3 linked regions of the Martelella mediterranea DSM 17316 genome follow. The protein of the gene in region 1 interacts with the protein of each later gene in a pairwise test. Links are inferred from orthologs where the notes say so. Each region holds a gene or a part of one and is shown on either strand. Other genes may lie near its edges.

What was found.
Region 2: the proteins of Mame_RS19610 (region 1) and Mame_RS27110 interact in binary tests that used the Escherichia coli proteins (3 or more experiments, as listed by UniProt). The link is inferred for Martelella mediterranea DSM 17316 from one-to-one orthologs.
Region 3: the proteins of Mame_RS19610 (region 1) and Mame_RS14960 interact in binary tests that used the Escherichia coli proteins (3 or more experiments, as listed by UniProt). The link is inferred for Martelella mediterranea DSM 17316 from one-to-one orthologs.

The regions. Positions count from the first base shown.
Region 1 is NZ_CP020330.1:4,197,047-4,208,170, reverse strand. What follows is about bases 1-3,502. They hold Mame_RS19610 ([protein-PII] uridylyltransferase), read left to right. Parts: upstream 1-392; coding sequence 393-3,302; downstream 3,303-3,502. Other genes in these bases: murJ (murein biosynthesis integral membrane protein MurJ), read left to right, coding at 3,299-3,502; mutS (DNA mismatch repair protein MutS), read left to right, coding at 1-338. Outside these bases: more of murJ, read left to right, coding at 3,503-4,864; trpS (tryptophan--tRNA ligase), read left to right, coding at 4,964-6,025; Mame_RS19595 (universal stress protein), read left to right, coding at 6,252-6,743; Mame_RS19590 (NifU family protein), read left to right, coding at 6,853-7,419; tRNA (adenosine(37)-N6)-threonylcarbamoyltransferase complex dimerization subunit type 1 TsaB, read left to right, coding at 7,428-8,081; Mame_RS19580 (GNAT family N-acetyltransferase), read left to right, coding at 8,393-8,881; Mame_RS19575 (Fur family transcriptional regulator), read left to right, coding at 8,943-9,371; olsA (lyso-ornithine lipid O-acyltransferase), read left to right, coding at 9,381-10,166; tRNA (N6-isopentenyl adenosine(37)-C2)-methylthiotransferase MiaB, read left to right, coding at 10,228-11,124.
Region 2 is NZ_CP020330.1:1,093,415-1,103,903, reverse strand. Bases 1,372-4,238 are described here. They hold Mame_RS27110 (P-II family nitrogen regulator), read right to left. Parts: upstream 3,047-4,238; coding sequence 2,696-3,046; downstream 1,372-2,695. Other genes in these bases: tesB (acyl-CoA thioesterase II), read right to left, coding at 3,378-4,238; amt (ammonium transporter), read right to left, coding at 1,372-2,673. In the rest of the region: Mame_RS05065 (HNH endonuclease), read left to right, coding at 1-472; more of amt, read right to left, coding at 1,339-1,371; more of tesB, read right to left, coding at 4,239-4,274; Mame_RS05045 (ubiquinone biosynthesis hydroxylase), read left to right, coding at 4,374-5,588; Mame_RS05040 (sigma-70 family RNA polymerase sigma factor), read right to left, coding at 5,714-6,244; Mame_RS05035 (NepR family anti-sigma factor), read right to left, coding at 6,286-6,480; Mame_RS05030 (response regulator), read left to right, coding at 6,651-7,445; Mame_RS05025 (DUF1328 domain-containing protein), read left to right, coding at 7,557-7,721; Mame_RS05020 (CsbD family protein), read right to left, coding at 7,849-8,049; Mame_RS05015 (CHASE domain-containing protein), read left to right, coding at 8,328-10,052; Mame_RS05005 (YqaA family protein), read left to right, coding at 10,367-10,489. UniProt on the Escherichia coli protein: Involved in the regulation of nitrogen metabolism. Regulates the activity of its targets by protein-protein interaction in response to the nitrogen status of the cell.
Region 3 is NZ_CP020330.1:3,199,457-3,202,411, forward strand. It holds Mame_RS14960 (P-II family nitrogen regulator), read left to right. Parts: upstream 1-1,286; coding sequence 1,287-1,625; downstream 1,626-2,955. Other genes in the region: Mame_RS14955 (bifunctional ADP-dependent NAD(P)H-hydrate dehydratase/NAD(P)H-hydrate epimerase), read right to left, coding at 1-925; glnA (type I glutamate--ammonia ligase), read left to right, coding at 1,695-2,955. UniProt on the Escherichia coli protein: P-II indirectly controls the transcription of the glutamine synthetase gene (glnA). P-II prevents NR-II-catalyzed conversion of NR-I to NR-I-phosphate, the transcriptional activator of GlnA. When P-II is uridylylated to P-II-UMP, these events are reversed.

The sequences.
Region 1 (11,124 bases):
TGGTGTTTCTGCACGAGGTCGGGCCCGGTGCTGCGGATCGCTCCTACGGTATTCAGGTCGCCCGTCTCGCCGGCCTGCCGGCTGCCGTGGTCAAGCGCGCGAAGAACGTGCTCACGCGGTTGGAGGATGCCGACCGCAAGAACCCGGCCGCGAGCCTGATCGATGATCTGCCGCTGTTCCAGTCCGCCATGCGCGCGCCCGAGCCCGCGCCAAAAGCCTCCGAGGTCGAGGCCATGCTCGCCGATATCCGGCCCGACGACATGACCCCCCGCGAGGCGCTGGAAACGCTCTACGCGCTGAAGCGGAAAATGCATGATGCCGTTTCCATTGATGAGTGATTTGCTTTAAGAAACCTGCGGCGGCGCGAGAACCGCCGATGAAAAGGCAGGTCCATGCAGACAAAAAGGGCAGAGCAGCGCGAGCGCGCGGCGCAGAACACCGTGAAGGCCGCGCCGCTACAAGCCGATTCCTATGCCATGACGGAGGTGTTCGAGCCTGCGGCGCTGCGCAACGAGCTGCGGGCGATCGCGCGCAAGAATGACGGCAATCCGGATGCGACGCGTCAGGCGATCCTGGCACGACTGAAGGAGGTCAATGCCGCCGGCCGCGCCCGCGCCTATGAACTGCTCAAAGCCGATGGCGGCGGACTGGAATGCGCGCGGCGCATCTCCTGGCTCGAGGACCAGATGCTGATCGCGCTGCATGATCTGGTCACCCGCACGATCTTTCCCGATACCCGCAAGGAATTTGCGATCACCGCCGTCGGCGGCTACGGACGCGACACGCTGGCGCCGGGTTCCGATATCGACCTCCTGTTCCTGATCGAGGAAACCGACCGGGCCGATACGCTGAAGGCGATCGAATATATCCTCTACATGCTCTGGGACATGGGTCAGAAGGTCGGCCATGCGACCCGCAGCGTCACGGAGTGCATCAAGCTGTCCAAGGCGGACATGACCATCCGTACCTCGATCCTGGAAATGCGCTATATCACCGGGCGCAAGGCGCTTGCCAACGCGCTGGAACGGCGTTTTGACAAGGAGGTGGTGGCCGATACCGGCCCGGATTTCATCGCCGCCAAACTCGCCGAGCGAGACCAGCGCCACCAGAAGTCCTTCGACACGCGCTATCTCGTGGTCCCCAACGTCAAGGAGGGGAAGGGCGGGCTTCGCGATCTCAACACGCTGTTCTGGATCGCGAAATATTATTACCGGGTGCGCGACACCGCTCAGCTCGTTGAACTCGGCGTTCTGTCGCGCCAGGAGCTGAAGCTGTTCCTGCGCGCCGAGGACTTTTTGTGGACGGTGCGCTGCCACCTCCATTTCCTGACCGGCAAGGCCGAGGAGCGGCTGACCTTCGACGTGCAGGCCGAAATCGCCGCCGCCCTCGATTATCAGGATCGGCCCGGCCTTTCGGCGGTCGAACGGTTCATGAAGCATTATTTCCTGGTCGCCAAGGATGTCGGCGACCTGACGCGCATCTTCTGCTCCGACCTTGAGGAGCAGCAGGCCAAGGCCTCGCCGACGTTCGGGCAGGTGGTCTGGTCTAAGCTATATAAACGCCAGCGCAAGATACCGGGTTCGCTCGAATTCGTCTCCGACAGCGGCCGGATCGCGCTCGCCGAACCGGACGTGTTCAAGAAGGACCCGGTCGCCATCATCCGCTTCTTCTATGTCGCGGTGATCAACGATCTGGAATTCCACCCGGATGCGCTGAAGGTGGTGACGCGCTCGCTGTCGCAGATCAATGCCGAGCTCAGGGAAAACGAGGAGGCCAACCGGCTGTTTCTCTCGATCCTGACTTCCCGCAACGACCCGGCGCTTTATCTGAGGCGCATGAACGAGGCCGGCGTGCTCGGCCGGTTCATCCCGGAATTCGGCCGTATCGTCGCGATGATGCAGTTCAACATGTATCATCATTTCACCGTCGACGAGCACCTGATCCGCGCGGTTGCCGTGTTGTCGGAGATCGACAATGCCGGCGGCGAGTCTGAACTCCATCCGCTTGCCGCAAGGCTGATCCAGTCGGTCGAGGATCGGGCCGTGCTTTATGTCGCGGTGCTGCTGCACGATATCGCCAAGGGTCGCAAGGAAGATCATTCGATCGCCGGCGCCCGGGTTGCGCGCAAGCTGTGCCCGCGTTTCGGGATGACGGCGAAGCAGACCGAACAGGTCGCCTGGCTGATCGAATATCACCTCTTGATGTCGATGACCTCGCAGACCCGCGATCTCAACGACCGCAAGACGGTGGTCGATTTCGTCGACAAGGTTCAGTCGCTCGAACGGCTTAACCTCCTGCTGATCCTGACAGTCTGCGATATCCGCGCTGTCGGTCCGGATGTCTGGAACGGCTGGAAGGGGCAGTTGTTGCGCACCCTCTATTACGAAACCGAAATCCTGCTGTCGGGCGGCTTCTCCGCCGTTTCCCGCAAGGCGCGGACCGAGCACGCCATCGAGCGGCTGGAAGATTCGCTCACCGGCTGGGAGGATGCCGAGCGGCGCAAATACGCCAATCTGCAATACCAGAACTATCTGCTCACGGTGCCGCTGGAAGACCAGGTCCGTCACGCCCGTTTTATCCGCGAGGCCGACAAGTCGCGGCAATTGTTCTCCACCATGGTGCGCACCAACGCGTTCCACGATATCACCGAGATCACGCTTCTGGCGCCGGACCATCCGCGGCTGCTGTCGATCATCGCAGGCGCCTGTGCCGCGACCGGAGCGAACATTGCAGATGCCCAGATATTCACCACCACGGACGGGCGGGCGCTCGATACGATCCTGTTGAACCGGGCCTTTGACGATGACGCCGACGAGCTGCGGCGCGCCAACACGATCGGCAAGCTGATCGAGGACCTGCTGTCCGGCCACAAGCACCTCAACCAGCTGATCGCCGCGCGCCAGCGCGAGCGCCGTTCGGTGCGGCCGTTCTCGGTACCGACTCATGTGTCGGTGTCGAACAAGCTCTCCAATATCTTCACGGTCATCGAGATCGAATGCCTTGACCGCACCGGCCTGCTTGCCGATGTGACGCAGACGCTGTCCGAGCTTTCGCTCGACATCCAGACCGCCCGGATCACCACTTTCGGCGAGAAGGTGATCGACAGCTTCTACGTGACCGACCTTGTCGGCGCGAAGATCACCAGCGAAAGCCGGCAGGCGGCGATTGTCGAGCGGATGAAGGCGGTGCTTGAGGAAAAGGGCGACGATTACCGCAGGGGCATGCCGCCGGGCATGTTGCTGCCGGCTGAAATCGGCACGCAGGCGCGGCGCGTCGACGCCAAGGACGGGCGCGAGAAATGAGCCTTGTCGGCAAGTTCGCCACCGTTGGCGGCGCCACCTTCGCAAGCCGGCTGTTCGGCTTCGCGCGCGAAACCATGATGGCGGCGGCGCTCGGCAACGGGCCGATGGCCGACGTGTTCTACGCCGCCTTCCGCTTCCCGAACCTGTTTCGCCGCTTGTTTGCCGAAGGCGCGTTCAACGCCGCCTTCGTGCCGCTGTTTTCCAAGGAGATCGAGGAAAGCGGCGTCGACGGCGCCAAGCGCTTCGCCGAGCAGGTTCTCGGCGTTCTGTTCACGGCGCTGTTCCTGATCACCGTGGTGATGGAACTGGCGATGCCGCTGATCGTGCGCTTCATCATCGCGCCGGGCTTTGCCGATGATGCCGACAAGTTCGAGATGACGGTCAGGCTGTCATCGGTGATGTTTCCCTATCTGATCTGCATGTCGCTGATGGCGATGATGAGCGGCATGCTGAACTCGCTGCACCGCTATTTCGCCGCCGCGATCGCCCCGGTGTTCCTCAACGTCGTGCTGATCGCGGTGCTGGCCTATGGCGTCTGGGTCAAGGCCGATCCGCAGACGATGGCCGAGTATCTTTCCTGGGGCGTGCTCGGCGCGGGCATCATCCAGCTTGCAGTCGTCTGGATCGATGTCCGCCGCGCCGGCATGCGCTTCACCTTGCGCATGCCGAAGATAACGCCGAAGATCAGGCGGCTCGTCGCGCTCGCCGTGCCGGCGGCGGTGACCGGCGGCGTCATCCAGATCAACCAGTTGATCGGCCAGGCGGTGGCGTCGGGCAAGGACGGCGCGATCTCCGCGCTGCAATATGCCGATCGGCTCTATCAGTTGCCCCTCGGCGTCGTCGGCGTGGCGGGCGGCGTGGTGCTGCTGCCGGAACTGTCGCGGGCGCTGAAGGGCGGTAATTTCAAGGAAGCCGGGCACATCCAGAACCGCACCATCGAATTCGTGCTGTTTCTCACCGTTCCGGCGGCGTTCGGCCTGATGATGATCTCGACCGAGATCACGCGGGTGCTTTATGAACGCGGCGCGTTCACGCCCGAGACCACGACGCTGGTGGCCGCGATCATGACGGTCTACGCCTTCGGCCTGCCGGCCTTCGCGCTCACCAAAGCCCTCCAGCCAGCCTTTTACGCGCGCGAAAACACCAAACTGCCGATGCGGTTCACGATGATAGCGGTAGGAATAAATTCCGTGCTCGCCATCTCGCTGTTTCCGATCCTTGCCGAGCGCGGCATTGCGCTTGCCGAGGTGGTCTCCGGCTGGACCAATGTGGTTCTGCTGGCGACCACGCTCGTGATCTCCGGTCATCTGAAGTTCGACAGCCTTCTGATGCGCCGCATACCGCTGATCGTCCTGAGCGGCGCCGCGATGGCGGCGGCGGTGAAATTCGCGGCGGTGAAGCTTGCGGCCTGGTTTGCGCCGGGGGCTCATTTCATGCAGCAGCTCGGCGGGGTGCTGATCCTGATCGCGATCGCCATGGCGGTCTATTTCGGCCTGGTGCTCGCCACCGGCGGGGTCAACCGGGCGCTGATCATGAAACTCGTCCGCCGCCGCCGCGGATAGGACCGCTTCTCAGTTTGACGCGCCGCGCGCTGCGGTGCATAAGCGCTGCCAGCAAAACCCGATGAACCGGGCCCTCCACCCGTCCGAAAGAGAACTGACATGAGTGAATTCAAGCCGCAAATCTTCTCCGGCGTCCAGCCGACCGGCAATCTGCATCTCGGCAATTATCTCGGCGCGCTCAGAAAATTCGTGGCGCTTCAGGACAAGATGGACTGCATCTATTGCGTGGTCGACATGCATTCGATCACCGCGCAGCTTGTGCATGAAGACCTGAAGGGGCAGACGCGCGCGATCACCGCCGCCTATCTCGCCGCCGGCATCGATCCCGAAAAGCACATCGTGTTCAATCAGTCGGCGGTGCCGCAGCATGCCGAGCTTGCCTGGATCTTCAACTGCGTCGCCCGCATCGGCTGGATGAACCGGATGACCCAGTTCAAGGACAAGGCCGGCAAGGATCGCGAGAACGCCTCGCTCGGCCTGCTTGCCTATCCGAGCCTGATGGCGGCCGATATTCTGGTCTACCGCGCCACCCACGTGCCGGTCGGCGACGACCAGAAGCAGCATCTGGAGCTGACGCGCGATATCGCGATGAAGTTCAATCTCGATTTCGAGAAGAAAATCCGCGCGGCCGGGACGGGCATCGACATCACGGTCGGCGATCAGCCGGTGCATGCCTTCTTCCCGATGGTGGAACCGCTGATCGAAGGCCCCGCGCCCCGGGTGATGAGCCTGAAGGACGGCACCAAGAAGATGTCGAAATCGGACCCGTCCGATCTCTCGCGCATCAACCTGACCGACGATGCCGAGACCGTGGCGCGCAAGATCCGCAAGGCCAAGACCGATCCGGATGCGCTGCCGAGCGAGGTCGAGGGGCTGAAGGGGCGGCCCGAGGCCGACAATCTTGTCGGCATTTTCGCGGCCCTTGCCGATCGCACCAAGGCCGATGTTCTTTCCGAATTCGGCGGCCAGCAGTTCTCGCAGTTCAAGCCCGCGCTCGCCGATCTTGCCGTTACCGTGCTGTCGCCGATCACGGCCGAGATGCGGCGTCTTCACGCCGATCCGGGCCATATCGATGCCGTCCTGAAGGATGGCGGCGAGCGGGCAGGGGCCATCGCGCAGAAGACCATGAAGGACGTTCACGAGATCGTCGGCCTGCTCTGATAGCGCCCCGGCGCTTGATTTTCTGCGATCTATGATATGATGTCGGCTTGGCCGCCGGCATGGGCCGGCCCGGCCTGCCGCATTTCGCAGTCTGGCGGAAACGCCTGACCTCCGCCGGAATGCGGCGAAAGCGATGGGATGGAGCGTTTTCCTCGCGGACGCGTTCCAGCCGCAGTCTTGTCTTCAACAGCCGCGCGGGCTTTCTTGAGATTGGTGGGGTGACACAATGGTTTCCAAACGTCTTTCCGGCGAGGCCGGACATCGCCGAAAATTCATGGCCATCGTGGATGATACGCCCGAATGCATTCGCGCCGTGCGCTATGCCGGCCGCCGCGCCAAGAATTCCAATGGCGGGCTGGTGCTGTGCTATATCATTCCGCAGCATGATGCGCAGGAGTGGATCGGGGTTCAGGAAATCATCCGCGCCGAGGCGCGCGAGGAGGCCGAGACGATCGCCAACCGGGCCGCCGAGAATGTGCGCGAGGCGATCGGCATCGATCCGGAAATCGTGATCCGCGAGGGCGACCGCGCCGAGGAGATCAATGCCGTGGTCGAGGAAGACCGCGATATCGCGATCCTGGTTCTGGCCGCCGGTCCCGCCAAGGAAGGGCCGGGGCCGCTGGTCTCGATGCTCGCCGGACGCGGCAACGCGTTTACGATACCGGTCACCGTTCTGCCAGATGGGCTCGATGACGCCGATATCGATGCGCTCTGCTGACCCTTGCGTTTGCCTGCCCGAAGGCCGATATAGGAACAAAACGGGCATTGTTGGTCAAAACGCTTGACCGCTGGACGCGCCAGCCGCCCGAACTGATTTGGAGATGGATATGTTCATCCAGACGGAAACGACGCCCAATCCCGCGACGCTGAAATTCCTGCCCGGCCGCGTTGTCATGGAAGCCGGCAATGCCGATTTCCGCAGCGCCGACGATGCCATCGTTTCGCCGCTCGCGACCCGGCTTTTCGCCGTGCCCGGCGTGGAAGGCGTGATGTTCGGCTATGATTTCGTCGCCGTGACCAAGGGCGAGCCCGAGTGGCAGCACCTGAAGCCGGCGATCCTTGGCGCGATCATGGAGCATTTCCTGTCCGGCGCGCCGGTGATGGCCGAGGGCGCTTCGCCCGCGATCGATCCCGACAGCGACGAGGAATTCTTCGATGAAGGCGACGAGACCATCGTCGCAACCATCAAGGAGTTGCTGGAAACCCGCGTTCGCCCGGCCGTTGCCCAGGATGGCGGCGACATCACCTTCCGCGGCTATCGTGAGGGCACGGTGTTTCTCAACATGAAGGGGGCCTGCTCGGGTTGCCCGTCATCGACGGCGACGCTGAAGCACGGCGTCCAGAACCTGCTGCACCACTTCGTTCCCGAAGTGCGGGAAGTCGAAGCCGTCTGAGGTTTGCAATGCTGATTTTGGCGCTCGATACGGCCCAGGCGGATTGCTCGGCCGCAGTGTTCGACCGCGCGTCGGATTCGCTCGTTGGCCGTTGTGTCGAGACCATCGGCAAGGGCCACGCCGAGCGGATGATGGCCGTGATCGACTCAGCACTCACTGAGGCCGGCAGGAAGCCCGCGGATATTGACCGCATCGCCGTCAATATCGGTCCGGGGTCTTTCACCGGCGTGCGCATCGGCGTGGCGGCGGCGCGGGCTCTGGCGTTGGCAGTCAAGGCCGAGTGCGTCGGCGTGTCCTCGCTTGCGGCCATCGCTTTCCAGCACCGCACCGCGCGGCCGGGCAGCGCCGTGACGGCAACCCTCGATGCCCGCCGCGGCGAGGCCTTTGCCCAGGTGTTCGACGCCGACGGCGATCCGCTGACACAGCCCGCAGCCCATGCCTATGACGATCTCGCCGGGCTTGCCCGGCGGCACGGGGCGGTTCCGGTCGGAGCTGGCGCCATCGTCGCTGGTCTCGCGGAGCCGATGCCCGAAGATCGCGTGACGATCGAAACAATCGCCGTTCTCGGCGCAAGCGTCGTCCCCGGCCCATCGGTCTCGCCGCTCTATCTGCGCGCCCCCGACGCCAAGCCGCAACTCGGCTTCGCCGTCGCCCGCGCGTGAGGGCCGCTCATGCCTCTCGCCCACACATCAGCCGCAAAGCCCCCCAATCTTCTCGCCCCGGAGGGGAGAGATGTCGCAATAGCGACAGTGAGGGGGGAGCGCGTCCACACGGGCGCCCTCACGAGACCGACGTGCTGCACCACCCTCACTGCCCCTTTCGGGGCATCTCTCCCGCCAGCGGGAGAGAATATCGGGAGCGAGTTCCGGCCTCCCCGTGTCGTCTCATTGCTGATGAGATCGGCGAGGACGCTTGATGCCCTTGATCGCTCCATCTCCAATCGAGAGTATTTTTGTCACGAGGGAGGCATGCCATGCTGCCTTCCTTCCTGAAGCGTCCCCCCGAATTCGATCTCTTCCCGCTCGAGGAGGAGCATCTCACCCTCGCCGCCGATCTGCATCGCAAGCGTTTCTCTCCGTCCTGGAGCGCGGGCGAATTCCGCAAGCTGCTGGCCCAAAGCCCGGTCTATGGCCATATCGCGCGGCCAAACCGCCGGGTGGCGGAGGCGGCCGGGTTCGTGCTGGCGCGCAGCGTCGGCGACGAATCGGAGATCCTCACGATCTGCGTCGATCGGCAGTTTTCCAGGAACGGTCTCGGCTGGCGGCTGATGGTGGCATCCATGCAGGAGGCGCGCGCGATGGGGGCTGAGGCCATGCTGCTCGAGGTCTCGGCGGAAAACGCCGCTGCGCTTTCGCTCTATCGCAAGCTCGGCTTTGTCGAGGTCGGCCAGCGAAAGGCCTACTACACCCACGATGACGGAACGCGGACCACCGCGCTTGTCATGCGGCGCGAACTCGGCTAACCCGAGACCGTGGAACGACGCTCGGTCGGCATTGCCGGCCTCAACCGCCGGTGCGCTCTCGATGAACGATCTGACGAAAACGCTTGAGGAAATCTGCGCCGAACGCGGCATGCGCATGACCGAGCAGCGCCGGGTCGTGGCGCGCGTTCTGCAGGAGGCGGAGGATCATCCCGATGTCGAGGAACTGCACCGCCGCGCCGCGCTGATTGATTCGCGCATCTCGATTTCGACCGTCTACCGCACGCTGAAGCTGTTCGACGATGCCGGCATCATCGCCCGCCATGATTTCCGCGACGGCCGCTCGCGTTACGAGACCCTGCCCGAAGAGCATCACGACCACCTGATCGACCTCAAGAGCGGGACGGTGATCGAGTTCCAGTCGCCCGAAATCGAGGCGCTTCAGGAGCGGATCGCCCGCGAATACGGCCTGAAGCTCGTCGATCACCGGCTCGAGCTTTACGGCGTCCCGATCAAGGGCAGGGGCGAGTAGGCGGGGCGCATGATCTATCTGCGCTATGCCTATGTCGCCCTCGTTCTGTTCCTGACAACCATTATCCTGTCGCCATTGCAGATCGTGGCGCTGTGGCGCGGTTGGAAGATCGCGCGCAAGCTACCGCGTTACTGGCATGTCGTCGCCTGTTTCGTGCTCGGCATCCGCATTCATGTTCATGGCGAGATCGAGCGGCAGCGCCCGCTGCTCTTATCGGCCAACCACACCACCTGGCTTGATATCGTCGTGCTGGGCCGGGTTGCCGAGGTCTCCTTCATCGCCAAGTCGGAGGTCAAGACCTGGCCGATCTTCGGCCTGTTCGCGCGGTTGCAGAATTCGGTGTTCATCGAGCGCGCCGACAAGCGCGGCACGGGACGGCAGGTGGGATCGATCGCCGACCGGCTTGCCGGCGGCGAGATCATCATCCTGTTTCCCGAAGGCACGACCTCTGACGGCAACCGGATCTATCCGATCAAATATTCGCTGTTCGGCGCGGCCTCCTCCGCCGTTCCGCTGTCGCCCACGGGCAAGGTTCATGTCCAGCCGGTCGCTGTCGCCTATACCGGCATCCGGGGCTTTCCGATGGGGCGGTTCCTGCGCCCGATCGTGGCCTGGCCCGGCGATGTCGAAATGCTCCCTTCGCTTGCCGGCGTCATCAAGGCGCGCGCGCTCGATGTTGATGTCTGTTTCGGCGAGCCCGTGGTGTTCGATGCCGAGACCCGGCGCAAGGAGGCGGCCGCCATGGTCGAGGCCCGCATGCGCACGTTGCTTGCCGAGCGGCTGCGCGGACGCTGACCATTTTTTGATTTTCTCTTTTTTCATTTTCTCTGCGGCCAAAGCGCGTTAAAAGGCCGGCATGAGCGAACAGACAACACTTCCGGTCGACAATCAGCGCAAGGTCTTCATCAAGACCTATGGCTGCCAGATGAACGTCTATGACAGCGAACGCATGGGCGAGGCGCTGGCCGCCGACGGCTATCGGCAGACGGAGGTGATCGAGGATGCGGACCTCATCCTGCTCAACACCTGCCACATTCGCGAAAAGGCCGCCGAGAAGGTCTATTCCGCGCTCGGGCGTTACCGCGACCTGAAGGCGGAACGCCTGAAGCAGGGCCGCGAGACGATGATCGGGGTCGCGGGCTGCGTCGCCCAGGCCGAGGGCGAGGAAATCCTCCGCCGCGCGCCGGATGTCGACGTGGTCATCGGACCGCAAACCTATCACCGCCTGCCGGAGGCGCTGCGCAAGGCCAAGACCGGCGAGCGCGTGGTCGATACCGAATATGCGGTCGAGGACAAGTTCGATTACCTGCCGAAGAAGGAACGCGGCGTCCGCCCGAAGAATGTTTCGGCGTTCCTGACCGTTCAGGAAGGCTGCGACAAGTTCTGCACCTTCTGCGTGGTGCCCTATACCCGTGGCTCTGAAATCTCGCGCTCGACGAAGCAGATCGTCGATGAAGCGCGGCGGCTCGCCGAAAACGGCGTGCGCGAGATCACGCTGCTCGGCCAGAACGTCAATGCCTGGCATGGCGAGAGCGCCGACGGCGCGGACTGGGGTCTCGGCGACCTGCTGTTCCACCTTGCCGAAATCGAGGGCATTGCCCGGTTGCGCTACACCACCAGCCATCCCCGCGACATGGACGACCGGCTGATGCAGGCCCATCGCGACCTGCCGAAGCTGATGCCCTATCTCCACCTGCCGGTTCAGGCGGGTTCCGACAGGATTCTGAAGGCGATGAACCGCCGTCATACCGCG
Region 2 (10,489 bases), 3.1 Mb from region 1 along the record:
CTGGTCCTGGCAGGACGCGATCAAGGCCGTGTTCCTCGACCGTGTCAACATCATCGCCGAGTATGATCAGGCCGTGTCCTCGCCCAGCTTCTCGATGCGGCTGCCGAGCGTCGTCTGCCTGAAGACCTATATCAAGCCCTCGCGCCACCCGGCCTTCACCCGCTTCAACGTTTTCCTGCGCGACCGCTTCCAGTGCCAATATTGCGGCAGCCGCGAGGAACTGACCTTCGACCATGTGATCCCGCGCTGTCGCGGGGGCGAGACCACTTGGGAAAACGTGGTCGCCGCCTGCTCGCCATGCAATCTGAAAAAGGGCTCTCGGCTGCCCAAACAGGCCGGCATGATCCCCTTCCAGAAACCCTTCCAGCCGACGGTGCAGGACCTGCACAATAACGGCCGGCAGTTCCCTCCGAACTACCTGCATGAAAGCTGGCTGGACTATCTCTACTGGGACAGCGAGCTGGAGCCGTAAGCAGGCGCCTTGCGCGCCGGCAAATGCGGAGTCAGAGGCCTCCAGCCATGTTCTGGGTAGCCGGAGCATCAGATTCGGCTGCGCTCAGCGTTTCGTCAAAGCCGAGCCCGAAAAACTGCAGTGACACCACCGCGATGACGAGCATCAGCGCCACCCAAAACGGTATGCGGTTGTAAAACGGCGTGGGCCTGAAGCAATACGAACAGTTTTTCGTTCCAAACCGCAGAGGGTGATGACAGGAACATTTGAAGAGTCTGAGATTTTTCACATTCAGCCCAAATCTTGCGGTGTTTCCAACTCGGCAGAGCTAACGCCTGCCTTCCCCTGGACTTTTTTTGGTATTTCACCTATCCGGCACAAGCCACAAAAACAATCACCCATTCATGACAACAACAAGATTTGATCATCGATCGCGGCATGCACATTCGTGCTGAACGAAACCGCAGCCGGGAAAGTTCCCGCTCGGGCCGATTATCCGGTCGAAACATCATCCGACCGGGGTTGAGCCCGCGTGGAACAACAACACCTTCAGCGATAACAATACATTAAATTGCACGTATGCGTGCGGTCAATACAGAGTAGGGCAGGCTCGTTTCCGAAGTGTTCGTTCTTTTCACGGCAAGCTTTCAAGCCTCGCATAGAGGCTACCCGCAACGCGGCAGGAAACAGCGGATTCGGTCTTGGCTCGGGGCGCCCGAGGCGCGCCCTTGAAGCAGGCCTTTTTCGAACTTCATGTTTCGGGACGCTTCGTGGATATCTGCGGCTTTCGCCTCGCCACGAAATAATGAACCCGCCGGTCTGACCGGCGGGTTCTGCGATGCATGCTGAAATCGTCCGGGGTCGCCGCATGGCGGCCCCGGTCGGGCTTACATGAATTCCGGGTAGGCTTCGACGCCGACCTCGGACTTGTCGAGACCCATCTCTTCTTCCTCCGGCGAGACACGGATGCCCATGATGGCCTTGAGGATGAACCAGATGACGAACGACACGATGAAGGTGAAGGCGCCGATGGCGACGATACCGACAATCTGGGTGCCGAAGGACGTGCCGTCATTGGTCAGCGGTACGATGAAGGTACCCCAGATACCGGCAACAAGGTGGACCGGGATCGCGCCGACGACGTCGTCGATCTTCAGCTTGTCGAGCAGCGGCACGACGACGATGACGATCACGCCACCGATACCGCCGATGAACAGGGCCGCCGGAACGGACGGCGTCAGCGGTTCGGCCGTGATCGAGACCAGACCGGCGAGCGCGCCGTTCAGGACCATGGTGACGTCGACCTTCTTGTAGACGATCTGCAGCAGGATCATCGTGACAACCGCGCCGGCCGCAGCGGCCAGGTTGGTGTTGACGAAGATCTTGGAGACATCGCCGGCATCCGCGATCGAGCCGATGGCAAGCTGCGAGGCGCCGTTGAAGCCGAACCAGCCGAGCCACAGGATGAAGGTGCCGAGAACGGCGAGCGGGATGTTGGAGCCCGGCATCGGATGAACGGAGCCGTCAGCGGCATATTTGCCCGTACGCGCCCCGAGAACAAGCGCACCGGCCAGAGCGGCCCAGCCGCCAACCGAGTGAACCAGCGTCGAACCGGCGAAGTCGGAGAAGCCCATTTCGGAAAGCCAGCCGCCGCCCCACTGCCAGGAACCCGTGATCGGGTAGAGAATACCGGTCAGGATGACGGTGAAGATGATGAACGGCCAGAACTTGATGCGCTCGGCAACCGTACCGGACACGATCGAGGCGGTGGTGGCGCAGAACACCATCTGGAAGAACCAGTCGGAGGCAACCGAATAACCGGCAGCGCCGTCATCCATGCCGGGGCCCGGGAAGACGTAGGGGCCAAACGAGCCCATGAAGCCGCCGTCAACGCCGGTATACATCAGGTTGTAGCCGGTGAACCAGAACATGATGCCGCCGACCGCATAGAGGGCGATGTTCTTCAGGCCCTGCATCGAAGCGTTCTTCTTGCGCACCAGGCCCATTTCCAGCATGGCGAAGCCTGCGGCCATCCACATGACCAGGAAGCCGCCGATGAGGAACAGCAAGGTGTTGAAGATCACGACCGTATCAGCGGCGGGCGCGCCCGAGGCCACTTCAACCACGGCCTCTGCGGCCTCTTCCTGAGCGAAGGCAGGAAAGGCGGCGGTCGCTGCGGCAAGGGCAGCAAAACCCGCAATATATTTGAGTTTGGAAGACATAGACTGATTACCCCCTGCTGATTTACAGCGCTTCGGAATCGGTTTCGCCGGTGCGGATACGCACGGCCTGTTCGATGGAATAGACAAAGATCTTGCCGTCGCCGATCTGTCCGGTCTTGGCGGAGGAGGCGATCGCCTCGACAGCCTTTTCGACCACATCGGCGGCGACCGCGACTTCGATCTTCAGCTTGGGAAGAAAGCTGACGGCATATTCGGTACCGCGATAGATCTCGGTGTGCCCCTTCTGCCGGCCGTAACCTTTCACTTCGGTCACGGTCAGGCCCTGAATGCCGACGGCGGTGAGGGCCTCACGCACCTCATCCAGCTTGAACGGCTTTATGATGGCCATCACAATTTTCATCTGGTTTCCCATCCTTTGTTACCCGCAGCTTCGAAAAGCCGGTTCTCCTTACCGCCCTCGAATAGAAATTCGTCAGCGGCCTATCGCAGACATACAAAGACCGTGCCAGTTTGGAACTGACGTCACAAATAATTGATATTAATGGGATATTTTCGGGAAGATATGTGCGACGAAATGCCCGCCACAAAGTTGCGGCGATTCCGTGCGTTATTTTTGGCAATTGCCTTTTTTTTATGCAAATGCCGGAATGAGAATCAGACACGCCCTCTCAGGCCGTCAATCAGAAGGCCCAGCATGCGCGCAATATGGGCATTTTCATCCTCTTCGGCGTCATAGCGCCGGGCTACGCCTTTTTGTAGAACGGCCAGGCGTGATCGCGAATGCGGATCAGGCCTTCCTGTGCGACGGAGGCCACCAGCGTGCCGTCGCGGCTGAAGATGCGGCCATGGGCAAAGCCCCGGCCGCCATTTGCCGAAGGACTTTCCTGCGAATAAAGCAGCCAGTCATCAGTCTCGAACGGCCGATGGAACCAGACCGCATGGTCGAGGCTCGCCGCCTGCACCCGGTCGGAAAAGACTGAACTCTGGTGCGCATAGAGCGTCGCGTCGAGCAGGGTCATGTCCGACATGTAGGCGAGAAACGCGGTCTGATAGTCGCGCCCGTGCGGCGACGGACCATTGGCCCGAATCCAGATATTCTGCTGGCCGCCGGGTTTCTTGCGCCAGAGAAAATTGTCGAGGTCAACGGGCCTGATCTCGATTGGCCGCTCTCGCATCCAGTAATTGCGCACCGGAGCCGGCGCGTTCTCGGCATCATTCATGATGTCGCTCCCCGCCAGCTCTTCAGGCGGCGGAACATCGGGCATGGCATGCTGATGCTCAAAGCCATCCTCCTCGATCTGAAACGAGGCGGTCATGATGAAAATCGGCTGGCCGTGCTGGATGGCGCGGACGCTGCGGGTGGAAAAGCTGCGCCCATCGCGCAACCGCTCGACCTGGAAGATGATCGGCACCTCGGTATCGCCGGGACGCATGAAATAGCCGTGGAGCGAGTGAACGAGATGCCCTTCGGGAGCCGTTCTCTGGGTCGCCACCAGCGACTGGGCAACGACCTGACCGCCAAAGACGCGCTGCCAGGTGGTGGCAGGGCTCTGGCCGCGATAAAGGTTCTCCTCGAGCCGCTCGAGATCGAGAAGAGCGGCGAGCGCCTTGCCGCCGTGGTCATTGCCGGGCTGTGACATTTGAACGCGGTCCCTATATATCCCATGAGTATCGCAATGGCCTATAACAGCTTTGCTGAGAAGGAGCGAGATATGGCGAGACGCAGGAAGGATCGGGATATGAAGGATATCGTCATCGTAGGCGGCGGCTATGTCGGGCTCTCGGTCGCGGTCGCGGTCAAGAAAGCAGCGCCCCACCTCGACATCGAGCTGATGGAGGCGGCGCCGGCCCATGTGTGGGAAAAGGACGAGCGCGCCTCCGCCATTATCGCAGCCGCGATCAACATGCTGAAAACGCTGGAACTGTGGGACGAGATCAAGGACCACGCCCAGCCGATCAACGAGATGATCGTCACCGATTCGGAGACCGGCGAGCCGGTCAAGCCGGTGTTCCTCACCTTCGGCGAACGCGGTGAGGCGAGCGACCCCTTCGCCTACATGATCCCGAATGTCGCGATGGTCAGGGCGCTGCGCCGGGCGGCCGACACGCTCGGCATCACGATCCGCCACGACGCCGCCGTGACCGATTTTTCGGCCGAGGGCGGCCATGCGAAACTCACCCTTGCCGACGGCGAGAAGATCGCGACGCGGCTGGTGGTTGCCTGCGACGGCGTGCGCTCGCGGCTGCGCGACATGGCCGGCATCAAGACGGTCAAATTCGACTATGGCCAGTCCGGCATCGTCACCACCGTCGCCCATGAGCGCCTGCATAACGGCCGGGCGGAAGAGCATTTCCTGCCGGCGGGCCCCTTCGCCATCCTGCCGCTGACCGGTAACCGTTCCTCGCTGGTCTGGACAGAGCGCACCGAAGATGCCCAACGCCTTGTCGACAGCGACGACATGGTGTTCGAGGCCGAGCTGGAGCGCCGCTTCGGGCATCATCTCGGCAAACTCACGCTGGCCGGCGGCAGGCGCGCCTTTCCGCTGGGCCTCACGCTGTCGCGCTCGTTCATCGCGCCGCGGCTGGCGCTGGCAGGCGACGCGGCCCACGGCATCCACCCGATTTCGGGCCAGGGCCTCAATCTCGGCTTCAAGGATGTCGCGGCTCTTGCCCAGACCATCGTGGAAGCGGATCGCAATGGCCTCGACATCGGCGCGCTCGACACGCTGGAGCGTTATCAGCGCTGGCGGCGGTTCGACACGGTGCGCATGGGCATGACCACTGATGTGCTGAACCGGCTGTTTTCCAACGATATCGGCCCGTTGCGCATGGCCCGCGATTTCGGCCTCGGCGTGGTCGATCGCATGCCCCGGCTGAAGCGCTATTTCATCGAGGAAGCCTCCGGCCGGACGGCTCGAGACCTGCCGAAACTTCTGGCCGGCGAGCCGCTCTGAGCAAGGCGGGGCGGCTTGCTTCTCAAGCCTGCACCCCTTCAGGACGTTACATCAAAGCTGACGAAAATCGAAAGGGCCGGTCAATGACCGGCCCTTTGCAGTATCGGTTTTGCGCGCATCGCGTCTCAGCCCGGACGCGACACGAAGGCGCGGCTGACCACGCTTGCCGAATTGGCGTCGGGGCCGAATTCGGTTTCGCCGGTAATGTCCAGCAATTCCTGCAGCTTGCCGCGGGCGCGGGCAATGCGGCTCTTGATCGTGCCGATCGCGCAATGGCAGATTTCGGCTGCCTCTTCATAGGAAAAGCCCGATGCGCCGACCAGAATGATCGCCTCCCGCTGATCGCTCGGCAGTTTGTTCAGCGCTTCGCGGAAGTCCCGAAGGTCCATCGCGCCATATTGCGCGGGATGGGTGGAAAGCCGCTCGGTGAAGACATTGTCGGAATCCTGGATTTCACGACCGCTCTTGCGCATCTGGCTGTAGAACTCGTTGCGCAGGATGGTGAACAGCCAGGCCTTGATATTGGTGCCCGCGGCAAAGCTGTCCTGCTTGGCCCAGGCCTTCATGATCGTGTCCTGAACCAGATCGTCGGCGAGATCCTGATGGCCGCAGAGCGAGACGGCGAAGGCGCGCAGGCTTGGCACCGTCTTCAGCATATCCCGCTTGAAACTCGTATCTTCGACTGTTGCCACGGCGATCACCCCTTTTTTCTGGGCGCGGATGCGGCCTCGGCCGCGTCCAGACGCTCGAGAAGATCGAGAAACCGATCCGGGATTTCCTCCTGTTCGACAGCATTGTAGAGAGCCTTGAGGCGTCTGCTGATCGCCTCTTCGGGACTCTTGGCCGTACCGGGCATGTTCGAACCTTGTTCAAGGTCGCTATTGTTCTTCACCAGTTTTCGCCTCGCTACATTCCAACGATTCCATTCAAGCCGAAAACGCGGCCCAAAATAAAATGTTCCGCTCTTCGGGAACTTTTTTTCGTCTCCCGCATTCTTGCTTCTTGAGGAATGCTCTAAAAGAGATACCCGCAACGACCTATCGAGGCAGGAGACTACCAGACATGTCGCTTTCAACACGTATCGCCGCCCATCTACCCTACCTCAGGCGTTACGCACGTGCCGTTACCGGCTCCCAGACATCGGGCGACGCCTATGTTGCCGCCGTACTCGAAACGCTGATCGAAGACGTTTCGCTCTTTCCGGAGGACGGCGACGATAAAGTCTCGCTCTATAAACTCTTCTCTCAGCTTTTCAGTTCCACAACGATCGAAATCGAGGAAATCGAATCGCCCTTTTCCTGGGAAAAGCGGGCTGCGGCCAATCTCATGGCGCTGCCGGCCAAGCCCCGCCAGGCCTTTCTGCTGATCTCGCTCGAAAACTTCTCCCATGAGGAAACCGCCCAGATTCTGGACGTCGAGAGCGATAGCGTTTCCAACCTCATCGATGAGGCCTCTTCGGAAATCGCGCGTCAGGTGGCGACCGATATCATGATCATCGAGGACGAACCGCTGATCGCCATGGATATCGAACAGATGGTGGAAAGTCTGGGCCACCGCGTCACCGGCATCGCACGCACCCACGCCGAAGCCGTCGACCTGTTCAAATCCTCGCGTCCGCGCATGGTGCTCGCCGATATCCAGCTTGCCGATGGCAGCTCGGGCATCGACGCGGTCAACGATATCCTTGCCACCGAATCGTTGCCGGTGATCTTCATCACCGCCTTCCCGGAAAGGCTTCTGACGGGCGAGCGTCCAGAGCCGACCTTCCTGGTCACCAAGCCCTTTAACCCCGACATGGTCAAGGCGCTGATCAGCCAGGCGCTGTTCTTCCAGGAACATCACGAACAGGCTGCTTGAGCCTTAAAACTTCCGTAAGCATGAGGGCGGCTCCGGCCGCCCTTTTTCATTGGGACCGGAACTCCGGTGGCCCTCGGGCGTTTTCCCTCTACAAACACAAGGAGAATGTCCATGCTTTACTATGCCGTTGTTTTCCTGGTGATAGCCCTGGTCGCTGCCGCACTTGGTTTCGGCGGCATTGCCGGCGCCTCAGCAGGTATCGCGCAGATTCTGTTCTTTCTGTTTCTGCTGTTCTTCGCCGTCGCGGTCATCGTGAACTTCGCGCGCAGCCGATAGAACCGAGTTTCCCCTCCCGAAAACGGGCCGCCTGTTGGCGGCCCGTTTTTTGTTGTCGTGTTCTGGCAAACAAAAAAGGGCGGGAGCGCCTTGGCGCTCCCGCCCTTTAAACTTTCATATCGCGATATCAGTGCGAACTGTTCATCCAGCTATCCACATCGCGTTCGGCCTCGTCACGCTCCTTGCCGTAGCGCTCCTGGATCTTGCCCACGAGCTTTTCGCGGTTGCCGGCAACGACATCGAGGTCGTCATTGGTCAGCTTGCCCCAACGGGCCTGCACTTCGCCGGTAAACTGCTTCCAGTTGCCTTCAATACGGTCCCAATTCATAAGCCTGCTCCTTTCAGCTTAGCTTTCACTATGCCCAATCAACGCGCCACCCGATCCGGCAGTTCCATACCATCGTCGAAGATTGACAAGCCTCCGAAAAACAGGAATGTACGAACGCAGGCACTGAGTGCCGGTGCGCACAAGCAAAATGAATCAAATGCTTCATCGGTCACGTGCTTCTTTCGGCACATATTCGCGAATAACCGAAGTCATTTCACTTTCTTGGCGCGTGTGAGTGAAATTGGCCGGCTGGAAGCCGGTCGGGCTGTGAAGAAAACATGCGATTCGACAAGGCAGACAACGGCACTGTTTCGACCATCAGCCGCATCCTCCCCGCGCTGGTGTTTCTGGTGGTGGCCATTATCGGCATCGGCATGTCGTTTTCGATCTACCGGGCGTCCGAGGTCGAGCGCCGCGCCAAGTTCGAGGTCGTCGCCGGCGACGCCACCGACCGGATCGTCAACCGTTTCTACCAGCACATGTCGCTCCTGGAGGCGACCAAGGCGTTCTTCGAGGCAACCGACGGCAATATCGACCGCTCCGCCTTCCGCACCTATGTCGGTGGCCTTGATACCGAAGGACGCTATGACGGCATCCAGGGCATCGGCTTCGCCCGGATGGTCTATGCCGGAAACGAGGGCCGCGCCGAGGACATGATCGGTCGGGCCTATGGTGAGAACCACCCGATATGGCCCGAAACCGACCAGGATTACCGTGCCGCCGTGGTGCTGCTGGAGCCGGACAATGAGCGCAACCGCGCCGCCATCGGCTACGACATGTACAGCGATCCGGTACGTCGCGACGCCATGGCCAAGGCCTTTGCCAGCGATACGCCGCGCGCCAGCGGCCCCGTGGAACTGGTGCAGGAAATCACCGAGAACAAGCAGGCCGGCTTTCTGCTCTATTTGCCGTTCAAGATGGATCGCGGCGAGAACAATGCGGACGGCAATCTGCCGCTTTCCGGGTTTATCTATGCGCCGTTTCGCGCCGGCGATCTCTATCGCGCGGTGATGAACGCCTCGCCTGCGCTGCCCGTGGCCATCCACGCCTACGACAAGGATGCGCCCGAAATTCCGTTGTTCGAATCCGCGACCTATGATGCCGCATTGGAGCGCAGCGCGCTCACCTCGTCCCGTGAGGTCGATATCGCCGGCAGGACGTGGGTGCTGGAGATGACGCCGAGCGCGGCATTCGAGAAGGCCGCCTTCGATATCACGCCCTTTGTCGTCGGCTGCGTGGCGCTGCTGCTGGCGGTCGCCCTCGCTCTTGCCGCGCAATGGCAGATCAAGGCGCTGGCCGCGGCCCGCGAGGTTCAGCGCGTAACCGAGAAATCCCTGCAGGAACGCGAGCTGATGCTGCAGGAGATGAAGCACCGGATCAAAAATTCGATCGCCCGCATGCTCGCGATCGCCCGCCAGACCGCCCACCACTCCGAAAGCCTCGAGCAGTTCGTCGAATCCTATTCCGCCCGGCTGCAGGCCATGTCGACGGCGCAGGATGTGCTGACCCGTTCGCGCTGGCAGCGCGCCGACCTGAAGGAGCTGCTGAACAAGGAACTGGAGCAGGTGTTCGGCAATGGTGAATCGCATTACGAGGTCTACGGCCCGAGCGCGGAGATCGACGAGAAGGCGACCCAGGCCTTCAGCCTCACCTTCCATGAACTGGCCACCAACGCGCTCAAATATGGCGGCATGTCGGGCGACGGCGCGGGCCTGAAGGTCTCGTGGAGCTTTCAGGGCACGGGCGCCGAGCGCAAGCTGAAGCTGATATGGGAGGAAACCGGCGCCGGCCCCGTCGCGCCGCCGGAACGCAAGGGCTTCGGCACCCGCCTGATCGACGCCAACATCATAGGCGAGCTGAGCGGCACGATCGAACGCCAGTACGGCGAGGACGGCCTGAAGATCGAGATCACCTTCCCGAACCCCACCAAGCGGACAGCACCGCGCCGCTCCCGCTGGCGCCGCACCCGCCGCGCGCGGCTGGCGGAAAAGAAGGGCGAGTGAGCCGCTGCGCCGGATCAATGGAGGCGCTGCGTCTCGGATCAGCGATGTGCGGGAAAGATGGTGCCCCTTGCCGGAATCGAACCAGCACTCCTTTCGGAACCTGATTTTGAGTCAGGCGCGTCTACCAGTTCCGCCAAAGGGGCCCTTTGCCTCGTCTGAAGGCAGGCATGGCGGAATATAAGGAGATCGGCACGGGCGTCAACACGCTTCTGACGCCGGGCATGCACAAATTTGAGCCATGCGGCTCTTGAGTGATGGACATGGCGGGCCGAAGACAGCATTCTCCGGCGACGCAAATCAACCCCGGACGATCCATGCTGCGCAGACTTTACAACTGGACGCTTTCGCTTGCCGCCAACCGCAATGCCGAGCGCGTTCTTTTCGGGATATCATTCGCCGAAAGCTCGTTCTTTCCGATCCCGCCGGATGTGTTGTTG
Region 3 (2,955 bases), 1.0 Mb from region 1 along the record:
GGCCGAGGACGAAGGCCGACAACCGCTTGTCGGCGATCCAGTCTCTGAGCGCGGAAACATCCTCGATGCGTTTCAGCATGATCGCCGTCAGATGCGCGGCATTGACGAGGATTGCCTGCGGCGCTGCCGCGATCGTGACCAGCCCGGCGCCCGCCTTCAAACCCGCCATTGCGGCAAGCCGTGCGGCGCCCGTGGCCGAGGCGCCGCCGGAAAACACGCCGAGATGGCCGCGGCTGAACTTGTGTGAGTCGGCGCCAGCGCGCGGCAGGCTGTCGGCCCACAGCGCCGGGGTATTGAGATGGTGGTCGCCTGCCGCCTCCGCCAGAATGCGGCGCGGAATGCCGATGTCGAACATCTCCAGCCGGCCGCAATGCGCGCGGCCCGGCAGCAGGTAATGGCCGGGCTTGGCGGCCATGAAGGTCACGGTATGCGAGGCCGTGAAGGCCGCGCCAAGCACCTGGCCGGTCAGGCCGCTGACCCCGGACGGCAGGTCGACGGCGATCACCGGCAGACCCTCCGCCCGCGCGATCACGGCGGCAATCTCGTCGGAAAGCGGCCGGGCAAGGCCTGCGCCGAAAAGCGCATCGATGATGACATCGCCCTGCTCCGGCCGAAAGCCATCCAGCCCCGCGCTGTCCATGCCGCAATCCTGCCGCGCCCGAAGGGCGTCGCCGGAGAGCCTGGCAGGATCGCCAAGGTGAAACAGCGCCACCTTCATTCCGGTTTCGGCAAACGCGCGGGCCGCGACATAGCCATCGCCGCCATTGTTGCCGGGTCCGCACAGCACGACGGCGCGCTGCGCCGCCGGATAACACCGCAGCAGGCAGGCCGCGACCGCCCGGCCCGCGCTTACCATCAGCGCGTAGCTGTCTATACCGCTCTCAGCGGCCAGCGCGTCGGCGCGCCCCATTTCCTCAGGTGTCATCAGCAAGGCCGGCACTCCTTCATCGCGGGTGAATAGAGCGGAAAATCGGGTGATGATGCAAGAGGCGACTTTCTTCTGGCTAGTTGGTAATCAATTGCCTATTAATTAAACACAGGTTGCTGCTCAAAATTCATGCGTCCTCGTCGTCAGCGCCCCTGAAATGCCGCGCTATTGACCTGAAGGCGCCTTTTGGCGAACCTGATTTCGGTGCCACATGCGGAATGCTGCGGCAATCGCGAGGCCGCAATTTCATTTCGGTGGATTTGCACGAAGAACAATCGAACTTGGCATGCAATGTGCATTAGAAGTTCCGAGCGGGCTGACGCCTGCTTCAACGGGAGAAGCGGAGAGCAATTTTCTCATGAAAAAGATCGAAGCGATCATCAAGCCTTTCAAGCTCGACGAAGTGAAGGAAGCCCTTCAGGACGTCGGCCTGCAGGGCATCACTGTCACGGAAGCCAAAGGCTTCGGGCGCCAGAAGGGTCATACGGAGCTTTACCGGGGCGCTGAATATGTCGTCGACTTTCTTCCCAAGGTCAAAGTCGAGGTCGTTCTGGCAGACGAAAACGTGGACGCGGTCATCGAAGCCATCCGCAACGCCGCTCAAACCGGGCGTATCGGCGACGGCAAGATCTTCGTTTCCAATGTCGAGGGCGTCGTGCGCATCCGCACCGGCGAAACCGGCGTTGACGCCATCTGATCCATCCCTCCTCTTTTGACAAAGATGGGGCATCCCTATCGTCATCTTCTTATGCAAGGAAAACGTTAAATGACGACAGCTTCTGAAATTATGAAACAAATCAAAGACAACGACGTCAAGTTCGTGGATCTGCGCTTTACCGACCCCAAGGGCAAGCTGCAGCACGTGACGATGGACGTCTCGGCTGTCGATGAAGATTTGTTCGCCGACGGCATCATGTTCGACGGTTCGTCGATCGCCGGCTGGAAGGCCATCAACGAGTCCGACATGGTGCTGATGCCCGACACGGCCACCGCCCATATGGACCCCTTCTTCGCCCAGTCGACCCTCGTCGTGTTCTGCGACATTCTGGAGCCGCTGACGGGTGAAGCCTATAACCGCGACCCGCGCACCACGGCCAAGAAGGCGGAAGCCTATCTTAAGTCGACTGGTATCGGCGACACCACCTATTTCGGTCCCGAGCCGGAATTCTTCGTGTTCGACGACGTGCGCTTCAACGCCGAGCCCTACAACACCGGTTTCCAGCTCGACAGCACCGAACTGCCGTCGAACGCCTTCACCGAATATGAAACCGGCAACATGGCCCACCGTCCGCGCACCAAGGGCGGCTATTTCCCGGTTCCGCCGGTCGACAGCATTCAGGACATGCGTTCGGAAATGCTCACGGTTCTCGCTGAAATGGGTATCGTCGTCGAAAAGCACCACCATGAAGTGGCCTCCGCCCAGCACGAGCTCTGCATGGTGTTCGACACGCTGACCCGCATGGCCGACAAGACCCAGATCTACAAGTACGGCGTCCATCAGGTTGCCCATGCCTATGGCAAGACGGCAACCTTCATGCCGAAGCCGGTCTTCGGCGACAACGGCTCGGGCATGCACGTGCACCAGTCGATCTGGAAGGACGGCAAGCCGACGTTTGCCGGCGACGGCTATGCCGGCCTGTCGGAAACCTGCCTCTATTACATCGGCGGCATCATCAAGCATGCGAAGGCCGTCAACGCCTTCACCAACCCGCTGACCAACTCCTACAAGCGTCTGGTGCCCGGCTACGAAGCCCCGGTTCTGCTCGCCTATTCGGCCCGCAACCGTTCGGCCTCCTGCCGTATTCCGTTCGGCTCCTCGCCGAAGGCCAAGCGCGTTGAGGTCCGCTTCCCCGATCCGGGCGCGAACCCCTACCTCGCCTTCGCCGCGCTGATGATGGCCGGCCTCGACGGCATCAAGAACAAGATCCATCCCGGCGATGCCATGGACAAGGACCTGTACGACCTGCCGGCCGAAGAGCTGAAGGAAATCCCGACCGTCTGCGGCTCGCTGCGCGAAGCGCTGGAAA